3 regions of the Rhodococcus sp. MEB064 genome follow, and region 3 is predicted to be linked to each of the others. Evidence: riboswitches for the same ligand, from Rfam matches in the RefSeq annotation. Region 3 holds a riboswitch; each other region holds the start of a gene.

Evidence for each region. Region 3 has a riboswitch for thiamine pyrophosphate ahead of RU01_RS06655 (3-oxoacyl-ACP reductase). Riboswitches for the same ligand answer to the same signal wherever they lie in the genome.
Region 1: it holds a riboswitch for thiamine pyrophosphate, as region 3 does, so the genes downstream of both, thiO (glycine oxidase ThiO) here and RU01_RS06655 (3-oxoacyl-ACP reductase) in region 3, are expected to answer to the same signal.
Region 2: it holds a riboswitch for thiamine pyrophosphate, as region 3 does, so the genes downstream of both, RU01_RS16005 (TenA family protein) here and RU01_RS06655 (3-oxoacyl-ACP reductase) in region 3, are expected to answer to the same signal.

What each region holds. Positions count from the first base shown of each region.
Region 1 covers NZ_JXQS01000058.1:26,569-29,837, forward strand. The annotation lists gene RU01_RS18785 (thiazole synthase) at 1-566, opposite strand, end outside; gene thiS (sulfur carrier protein ThiS) at 559-765, opposite strand; gene thiO (glycine oxidase ThiO) at 762-1,838, opposite strand; TPP riboswitch at 1,832-1,938, opposite strand; gene thiE (thiamine phosphate synthase) at 2,014-2,676, shown strand; gene RU01_RS18805 (NUDIX hydrolase) at 2,684-3,269, opposite strand, start outside.
Region 2 covers NZ_JXQS01000036.1:73,558-76,826, reverse strand. The annotation lists gene RU01_RS16015 (ABC transporter permease) at 1-316, opposite strand, end outside; gene RU01_RS16010 (ABC transporter substrate-binding protein) at 327-1,337, opposite strand; gene RU01_RS16005 (TenA family protein) at 1,334-2,074, opposite strand; TPP riboswitch at 2,068-2,163, opposite strand; gene RU01_RS16000 (sugar porter family MFS transporter) at 2,231-3,269, opposite strand, start outside.
Region 3 covers NZ_JXQS01000012.1:2,068-5,336, forward strand. The annotation lists gene RU01_RS06650 (sensor histidine kinase) at 1-721, shown strand, start outside; gene RU01_RS06655 (3-oxoacyl-ACP reductase) at 726-1,490, opposite strand; TPP riboswitch at 1,490-1,584, opposite strand; gene RU01_RS06660 (response regulator) at 1,641-2,288, shown strand; gene RU01_RS22410 (helix-turn-helix domain-containing protein) at 2,457-2,714, shown strand; gene RU01_RS06665 (zinc-ribbon domain-containing protein) at 2,821-3,024, opposite strand; gene RU01_RS06670 (SDR family oxidoreductase) at 3,044-3,269, opposite strand, start outside.

The DNA.
Region 1 (3,269 bases), on a different contig from region 3:
GCGTCGAGCACCACCGGAACCCCCGCGGCGGAGGTGATCATCTCGATGTTGTGCGGGTTGGCGATACCCAGACCCGTACCGATCGGTGAACCCAGCGGCATCACCGCCGCGCATCCCACGTCCTCGAGTCGTCGCGCCAGCACCGGGTCGTCGGTCGTGTAGGGCAGCACCACGAAGTCGTCGTCGACGAGTTCCTCGGCTGCCCGCACCAACTCGATGGCGTCGGGAAGCAGTGTCCGGTCGTCGGCGATGACTTCCAACTTGATCCAGTTCGTGTCCAACGCTTCTCGGGCCAACCGGGCTGTGAGAACCGCCTCGGCGCTACCGCGACACCCGGCAGTGTTGGGCAGGAGCGCGATGCCGAGCCGGGTCAGCAGGTCCAGCACGCCGGTGCCGCCGCCCGCGTCGACGCGGCGCAAGGCGACCGTCGTCAGTTCGGTTCCGGAGGCCACCAACGCTTCTTCGAGGACAGCCAGGTTCGCGGCACCGCCCGTGCCCATGATCAGCCGGGATCCGAAGGAGCGGCCGGCGATCTCGAGGGCATCCGACGCCTGTTGTTCAGCCACCCTGCACCGCCGTGAGCACGTCCACGGTCCATCCGCGTCCGACTTCCTCACCCCACCGGGCGCGCGGGAACACCACGCCGTCGACGGCGACGGCGATTCCCTTGTCGGGGAGACCGAGGCTCGACAGCATGGTGTGCACCGTCGTTCCCGGATCCAGAACGTGCTCGGCACCGTTGACGGTGACTCCGACAGGAATCATGACTGTGCTCCTACTGTCATCGAGAATCGTTGGGGCAGAGCGCATCGCGCCGCGGCGAGAGGCGCGCCGTCCAGCTCTGCGACCACCGCGTCGGCCGTGACGGGCGCGAGGAGGACACCGTTGCGGCCGTGTCCGGCAGCGACGACCACACGGTCGTCGACGGAGCCGATGATCGGGATGTTGTCCGGGCTGCCGGGTCGCAGTCCCGCCGCGGCTTCCGCCAGTTCGTAGTCGCCGATGGCGGGGAACACCGCCTCCGCGTCGGCGAGCAGATCGCGAACACCGCCGACCGTGACCGCCGTGTCGTTGCCGTGCTCGTACTGGGTAGCCCCGACGACCAGACCGTCTCCGCGGGGAACGAGGTAGACGGCGCGTCCGTTGACGCTCGCACGAATCGTCCGGGTGGGCGCGGCGGCCGACCCACTACGAGCGCGGAGCCGCAGGATCTCGCCCTTCACCGGGCGGACGGGAAGTCCCGGCACCAGCGACGCGGCGGCCCACCCGGCAGCCACGACGATCCGCTCGGTCGTCACGGCCCCGAGATCGGTGACGGGTTCTCGCGACACCCGGACGCCCGCGGCCAGGATCTCGGCTTCGAGAAAGGCCACCACCGCACGATTGTCGACGGCCATCTCGGCGGGAGCCGACACCCCGGCCCGCACCCGTGGCGACACGGCCGGTTCCAGTCCGCGGACGTCACTGCGGGAGAGCATCGTCAGGTCGTGCCCCTGCGCGCGCACCCAGTCGGCGGCGGTACGCAGGTCGGCGGCGTCGGCCGCGTCGAAGGCGACGGTCACCGAACCGGTGGACGTGACCACACCCGGCCCCGGGTCGATGTCGTGCCACCTGCGCAACGACTCCGCTCCCAGCGAGAGAAGATCGTGCTCACCGGGCCACCCCTCGGACAGGGGCGCGAGCATGCCGCCGGCGACCCAGCTCGCCGCTCCGTCGCCGACGGTGCGGTTGCCGAACACCGGGTCGTGCAGAGTGACCGACCATCCCGCCGTCGCGGCGGCCCGGGCGATGAACAGCCCGATCACTCCTCCGCCCACGACGGTCACGGATCGCTCCACGGAAACTCACTTCCTCCGCCGGCATGACCCGGGTCAGGTATTTACGGTCTGGGCCTGCGGCCCACTCTCAGCCCCCAGCGGGACTCCCGTGTTCGTTCGTCGTCCACTCTATCCGGTGAGCGTGTCGTCCCGTACCGGCCCACGTACTAGGTTCGTGCTCGTGACCACCTTGGGAATGACTGCCCGCGAGCGGCTCGCGACCGCCCGCCTGTACCTCTGCACCGATGCGCGCCGGGACACCGGCGATCTGGCGAAGTTCGTCGATGCCGCACTGTCCGGTGGAGTCGACATCGTCCAGCTGCGAGACAAGGGTTCCGCGGGCGAGAAGAAGTTCGGGGCCCTCGAGGCCAAGGAGGAGCTCGCCGCCCTCGCCGTCATCTCCGCTGCCTGCCGACGGCACGGCGCGCTGATGGCCGTGAACGACCGCGCCGACATCGCCTTGGCGTCGGGCGCGGACGTGCTGCACCTCGGCCAGAACGATCTGCCCGTCCACTACGCGCGGCGCATCGTCGGCCCGGACGTCGTGATCGGCCGGTCCACGCAGAACCGGTCGCAGGCCACTCTCGCCGACATCGAGGACGGCGTCGACTACTTCGCGACGGGCCCGGTCTGGGCCACTCCGACCAAGCCCGGTCGGTCCGCGGCGGGCGTCGACGTCGTGCGCGAGGTCGCCGACTCGCATCCGACTCGCCCGTGGTTCGTGATCGGCGGGGTGGAGATGTCGACGGTGCAGCACGCACTCGACGCGGGAGCCACCCGCATCGCCGTGGTCCGCGCGATCACGCAGGCACGTGATCCCGAAGCGGCCGCGAGGGCACTGCTCGATCTCCTGCCCTGAGCGTCGGTCAGAGCGACTCGGGGGCGAGGACCGTCACGTCGGCGGAGACGGCCCCACGGACCGCGTCGTCGGCGGTGACGACGACGGTGTGCAGCTCCGTCGGGTGCTGCGCCGCGGCGACGGCCGATTCCACGTCGTCCGCGGCGACGACGTCGACGACCCAGCCGAAGCGTCCGACGTCGAGGCGAACGGTTCTCGCGCCCAGGTCGAGCGACGCGTCCGGCGCCAGCACGGCACGGACCGCGACGGTGCGCAGCGACGGCCAGCTGACGGCGAACGCGGGATGCAGCGGCAGGCTCTCGACGTCCTTCTCGGCCACCCAGCGCAGCTCGGTGCTCTCCCCGTTGGGCACGGTGTCCAGTTCGTGGTCCGTATCGGCGACGACGGTGGTGTACGACCACCCGGAGTCCTCGACGGCGGTGACGTGTTCTGCGCGGACGGTCAGCAGGTCGTCGGTGATGCCGGCTTCCTCGCCCGCCTCGCGCACGGCGGCGTGCTCGGCGCTCTCGTGAGAATCCCGCGCGCCCCCCGGTAGAGCCCACGTTCCGCCCTGATGGCTCCATGCCGCGCGATGCTGCAACAGCACCGACGAC
Region 2 (3,269 bases), on a different contig from region 3:
TGACGGGAAGGGTCTGCGAGACGACCAGGAGCGGCACGAGCGCACGCCGCAGCCAGGGGGAGAAGTCGACACACGTCGCGATGACCCAGGACACCGCCAGCGACACGGCGAAACCCAGAAGCGTGACCTGGATCGTCGACGCGGCATGACCGGCGATGACGTCGCGGTTCGCCCAGCCTTGCGACACCACGCGCGACGGTGACGGCAGGACCCGCGGGGAGATGCCGCTCACGACGACGTACACCTGCCAGAACGCGACGAGTCCGCCCGCGAGCAGCAGCGCCGGACCGAACCGCCGGAATCGCTCGGACGTCATGGCCGCTCGGTCAGCCCTGATCGAGATACTCGTTCGTGAAATACGTCGACCAGTCCGGTTCGCTGGTCACGGGCGACCCGTCCGGGCCCGCCAGGACTCCGGCGTCGAAGAGAAACTTGGAGTAACCCGTCCAGCGCTCGAGCGTCTGGGTTCCGACGCGCCCGTTCTCGTCCAGCATGTACTTGTCCGCCAACATCTTCTGGCTCTCGTACACCAGGTCCTCGTCGGTGAACGCTCCCGGATTCGCCGCGATCAGATCGCGTGCGCCGGCATCGGGATCGTCGGCAGCTTTCTGGTAGCCCTTCTGCAGGGCCTGCACGAACTTCCGTGCCTCGTCGGGGTGCTCGGCCATCCAGTCGTCACCGCCGTCGACGACGATGGCGTAGGAGTCGGGGAATCCGTAGTCGGTGTAGTCGAAGTACTTCATGGGGGTGCCGGCGTGTTCTGCTTCGAGACCCTCCCACGCGAAGTAGGACACGGTGAAGTCGGCGGTGCCGGAGTAGACGGCCTCGTAGGCGGACGTTCCGAGCACGACCGTCTCGAATTTTCCGGTGCCACCGTCGTTCCGGATGACCTGCTCGAGCGAGGCGCTCTCGCCGGCGTCGCCGAATCCGGCGTAGGTCCGACCGTCCAGGTTCCGCGGGCTGCCGATGTCGGGCCGGTCGGCGCGGACTCCGATCCCGGTGGCCCAGTGCTGCAACGGCGCCATGACGGAGGTGACCTTCGCCCCGGCGGCGCGAGCGTACGTCGCGGAGCTCTGGAAGCTGATCCCGAATTCTGCGTTGCCCGAGTCGATCAGCGTGTCCGGCGACGTCGAGTTGTACGGCAGGATCTCCACGTTCAGGCCCGCGTCGGCGAAGTACCCCTCCTGCTCGGCGACGAACAGGCCCGTGTGGTTGGTGTTGGGGGTCCAGTCGAGCGCGAAGCGAATGGTGTTCGCATCCGACGCGCCCGAGGACGCGCACGCGGTGAGCGACCCGGCGGCGACGACGGCGGCGACGAGAGCCGCGAGGCGCCTCACGCGGCGGGCCAGGGTGTCGTGTTCAGGGCCGTGTCCCAGAACAGCAGTTCGTAGCGCATCGCGATCGTGAACGCCGTGGTCATCCGCTGTCGTTCCGCATCCCCGGCGACCGCTGCTGCCTCGTCGACGAGTTCGCGGGCGCGGGCGGCGGACGTCTGGAAGTCCTCGGCGTCGTAGGTAGTCACCCACCGGGCGTAGGGATGACCGGGATCGGCATCGAGTACGGCGCGCGCCGATGCCGCCAGTCCGCGGCCCACCTCGGCGTAGATCCAGAAGCACGGCAGCGCGGCCGCCGCGCCGACGGCGTACGTGTCCGTCGCGGCGGTGGCCGTCAGGAACGAGACGTATCCCAGGCAGGCCTGACTGTGCTCGACGGGAACGTCCGAGGCGCCGCCCAGGGCGTCGTCGGCAAGAAGGCTGGTGTGCAGCGACTTCTCGACGACCGCCGCGGTCGCCGCGGACGTCGCCCAGAAAGCGCCCGCCTCGGGGTCCACCGCGCGGGAGGACAGGATGGCCAACGCCTTGGCGTACCCCTCGAGGTACAGGCCGTCCTGCTCGATGTACGTCCGGAACGAGGCAACCGGCAGCGTGCCGTCACCGAGTCGGGTCAGGAACTCCAGGTCGTCGATGCGGGCGCGGAGCCCGGCGGTGCGGTCCCAGAGGTGGTCGGTGAAGCGTGCGTGGTCGGCTGCATCCGCGGTGGAGGCAGCGTCGACCGCATGGTCGTACGGCGTCATGGCCGTGACATCCCTTCGTCAGAATTACCTGCATCAGGTTCTCGGGTGTCATCTCAGCCTCGCTACGCGAAGCACCCCGTGTCAGAACTCGCCGACCATAACACCGGCCTCCCCTCGGATAAGCAAAGGGAGGCCGGTAGTGGTGAGCGGGAGGGACTACTTCATGTCTTCGAGCTCCATGCCCTTCGTCTCCGGGATCTTCGCCTTGACGAAGAAGAACGAGACGGCGGCGAAAGCCGCGAACCCGCCGTAGACGATGGACAGTCCCACCATCTCGGTCAGGGACGGGAAGGTCAGGGAGATCACGAAGTTGGCCACCCAGTTGGCGGCCGTACCGATACCGAGTGCCATGGCGCGCATCCGGTTCGGGAACATCTCGCCGAGCAGGACCCACATGATCGGGCCCCAGGTCGACGCGAAGAAGATGACGAACAGGTTCGCTCCGATCAGGGCGACCACGCCCCAGGGGTCGGGAAGCGAGACGTCGTCGCCGCTTCCGATCTGCTGGGAGAACGCGACGGCAGCCATGAGCAGGCCGACGAACATACCGATGGAACCGGCCATCAACAGGTTGCGTCGACCGACCCGATCGACGAAGAGGATGGCGACGAACGTCATGGCCACGTTGATGATCGACGTGATGACGGAGGTCGTGAACGACTGGCTCTCGCTGAAGCCGACCGACTTCCACAGCGTGGTGGAGTAGTAGAAGATCGCGTTGATGCCGACGAACTGCTGCAGCACCGCCATGATGATGCCGACCCAGACCAGCGGCTGAAGACCGAACCGCGGCCCGCGGATGTCGGCGAACGAGGACTTCTGCTCCTTGCGCAGGGTCAGACGGATCTCGTGGATACGTTCGTTCGGGTGCTTCTCACCGGTGATGTTGGCGAGGATCTCGGCAGCTTCCTCGTCCAGATGCTTTCCGACGAGGTACCGGGGAGATTCCGGAATGAGCAGGGCGAGAACGCCGTACACGACGGCGGGGATGACACCGACGATGAACATCCACCGCCATGCCTCGAGGCCCAGCCACAGATCGTTCGACGCTCCGTCGGCGCGGTCCGCCAACACGGCGTCGGACAGCAGAGCCGCGAAGATACCGATGGTGATCGCCAGCTGCTGAAGCGATGCGAGGCTGCCTCGCATGCGTGCCGGGGAGATCTCCGCGATGTACGCCGGAGCGATCACCGAC
Region 3 (3,269 bases):
TCTGGGGCTCTCTCAGCTTCGCCGTACGAAGTCCGATCTCGTGGTGGCCGTGCAGTCCCGCGATCAGGCGACCGCGCAGTCGCAGCGCATGCACGAGGACATGCTGATACAGCAGGAACGCTCCCGCATCGCGCGCGACATGCACGACACCCTGGCCGCCGGGCTCAGTCGAATATCGTTGCTCGCGGGCGGTTTACAGGTCGGGAGCAATGACGGACCGGAGAAGATCTCCAACACGTCGGCACTGATTCGGTCCACGGCTCACGAGTCCCTGGACGAGCTCAAACGCATCATCGGCGTTCTCCGCGGGTCCGATACCGGCGGCGAGGATGCTGGTCGGCGAAGCATCGCGGGAATCGGGGACCTCGTCGACGCAGCGCGTTCTGCCGGGTGTCGGGTGACGCTGGTTCAGGACATTCATCCCGGTGTGGTCGGCGATCTGACCAGTCATACCGCGTATCGCATCGTGCAGGAAGCTCTGACCAACAGTCAGAAGCATGCCCCGAGTTCCCCCCTCCACATCACGGTGAGTGGGGCGGACACCGACGGCATCAGCCTGACTGTGCGCAACCACATCTCGACGACAGCGCAACCAGGCCCGGGTTCCCGAACCGGACTGGCCGGTCTCGCGGAGCAAGCTCACAACGCCGGCGGGTGGGTGCGCTGGACTGCCACGGGTGGAGAGTTCATCGTGACGGCCTGGCTCCCCTGGTACTCCTGACGCGTCAGTCCTTCACCAGTCCGCCGTCGACGACCAGGTTTTGCCCCGTCACCGCTCTCGACCACGGCGATGCGAAGAACAGCACGGCGTCCGCAAATTCGGCCGGCGTCGTCACTCGGCGCAGCGGGGTGCTCTCGGCGATCATGTCGAACACCGCAGGCGGGGTCGCGGAGCTGGCGTCCGTGGTCCGCAATAGACCACCGGACACCATGTTGACGGTGATGCCGTCAGGTCCGAGGTCCGCCGAGAAGGTCCTCGTCAGCGCCAACAAGGCAGCCTTCGCCGCCGTGTAGTCGTGATACGGAACGACGGGGTTCTGCACGAGGTTGGTGCCGATCGTGATGATCCGCCCGAATCCCGCCTCCCGCATGCCGGGCACAGCTGCCTGCGTGGTGTGCAGAGCGCCGGCAACGCTGCCACGGAACTGCGAGTCGAACGCCGACCACTCGATCTCGTCGGCCTTGGCACGGTCGTCGCCGTTGAACGAGAAGTCGATCAGAGCGTTGTTGACGACGGTGGTGACGGTCGATCCGAAATGTTCACATGCCCTGTCGAACAGCGCGTCGACCTGGTGTCGGTCCGTGACATCGGCCTGCACCGCGACAACGCGGTCAGGACCGAACTCGGATGCCAGAGCTTCGGCTGCGGCTGCACTGCGGTGGTAGTTGATCACGACGCGGGAACCCTGCTGCAGGAACGAACGCGTGATCGCAGCACCCAGTCCGCGAGCACCGCCCGTCACGAGCACGATCTGTTCGGCCAGCGGCACTGTGCGCATCTCGACATCCCTTCGCCAGCATGACCTGGTCAGGTTCGACGGGTGTGTTCTCAGCCGGTTCGGTCCGGCACCCCGTGTCCGACTCCATAGAACACCTATCCGCTGTGGCGTGTCGGCGCGACCCGATACGGTCGACCCATCATGGACTCCGATGCGGTCATCACCGTTCTCGTCGTGGACGACGACGCATTCGTTCGTCGCGGCGTCGCGGACATCTTCGCCGCCACCATGGACATCGTGGTGGTCGGATCGGTCTCGGACGGTGACGAGGTACCCGCCGCAGTCGCCGCTCATCGGCCCGACGTCGTCCTGATGGATCTGAAGATGCGCCGAGTGGACGGACTCGACGCCACGCGAGCATTGATGGCATCGACACACCCACCGAAGGTCGTCGCGATGACGGCGATGGACGTGGACGATCTGGTGGTCCAGGCCATCGAGGCCGGCGCTCACAGCTTCCTCAGCAAGTCGGAGGCACCCGAGACGTTCCACCAGTCGATCCGCGCCGTCGCTGCCGGCAACACTCTGTTCTCCGAAGAGTCACTCCGAAAGATCGTGGCTACTACGCGGCCGCCACGACCAACGGTGACGCTGGAGGCGCTGACCGACAAGGAACGAACAGTGTTGTCGGTCATGGCATCAGGGGCAACGAACGCCGACATCGCACGGCAGCTCTACATGGCGGAGACCACGGTCAAGTCGCATCTGACTGCGGTCAATCACAAGCTACAGGTCACCAACAGGGTCGAGGCTGCGCTGATGGCGTTCCGCGCGGGACTGGTTGTCTGAGGACCTCGGGTCAAACTACGCCTGCTGACGCATGCTTTAGCCGGATTCGTACTGGCCTTCTACGCGCATCAATCCTTAAGCTTGCTGCAAACGACATAAGGCTGTTCAATCGTTGCCATCGGCGGTAACGTGGTCTTAAGTTGTCTCTGGCAAGCATTGGAAACCCGCATGGCACCTCCTCGAAAGTCGCGTCGTACCGACGTCAGCAATCTCGCCAGGTCTTTCACAACACGCCGTCACGAATTGGGTCTGACGCAAGCTGAGCTCGCTCTGCTGGCCGGAGTCGGCCGTTCGACTGTGCAAGCTATCGAGGGCGGCAAGGACGCGCCTCAACTCGACGGGGTCAACGCCGTCGCTGACGCGTTGGGGTGCGATCTGACGCTTGTGACCCGCGCCGGAGCCATCGTAGAACCAGGGGAACGATGACCACCGGAGCCGACTTGCGCGACATCGATCGAGCAGACGTCTACAAGGGCAACGTTCGCGCAGGGTCACTGACGAGGTCCGGCGACAACGTCAGTGTGGCAACAGATCACGCGTACACAGCCGCCCCGCAGATTCCACACTCCTCGAACTCGGTGCGCTTCCAGCGCGCGAGCGGGATGAAGAAGACGCTGAACTGCTTGTACTGCTGCATCCGAGCCCACTGACTGGTGTTGTGGCAGCGCTGGCAGGTGCGGGTGTGGCCCGCGCCGAGGGATCTGCGTTTCAGGCCGAAGCCGAAGAGGAGGAACACCTCTCCCAGGATAGGTGGTCTAGCCGTTCTGAAGAACCTCTCGCAGCGTCATCGCACGCCGACCTGTCACCCGCTCGACGTCGTCGGTCACGGCGCTGAGTTCGCCGGAGGCAATCGCCGTGTACGTCGACACCCAGGCATCGTTCTGCCAATCCGGCGCGTTCCAGACAGACCGTGACTCGTACGCCTCGTCCAGGGTCTCGTCGTGGAACGACACCGCACGACCTCGAACGTCGGCAATGGTC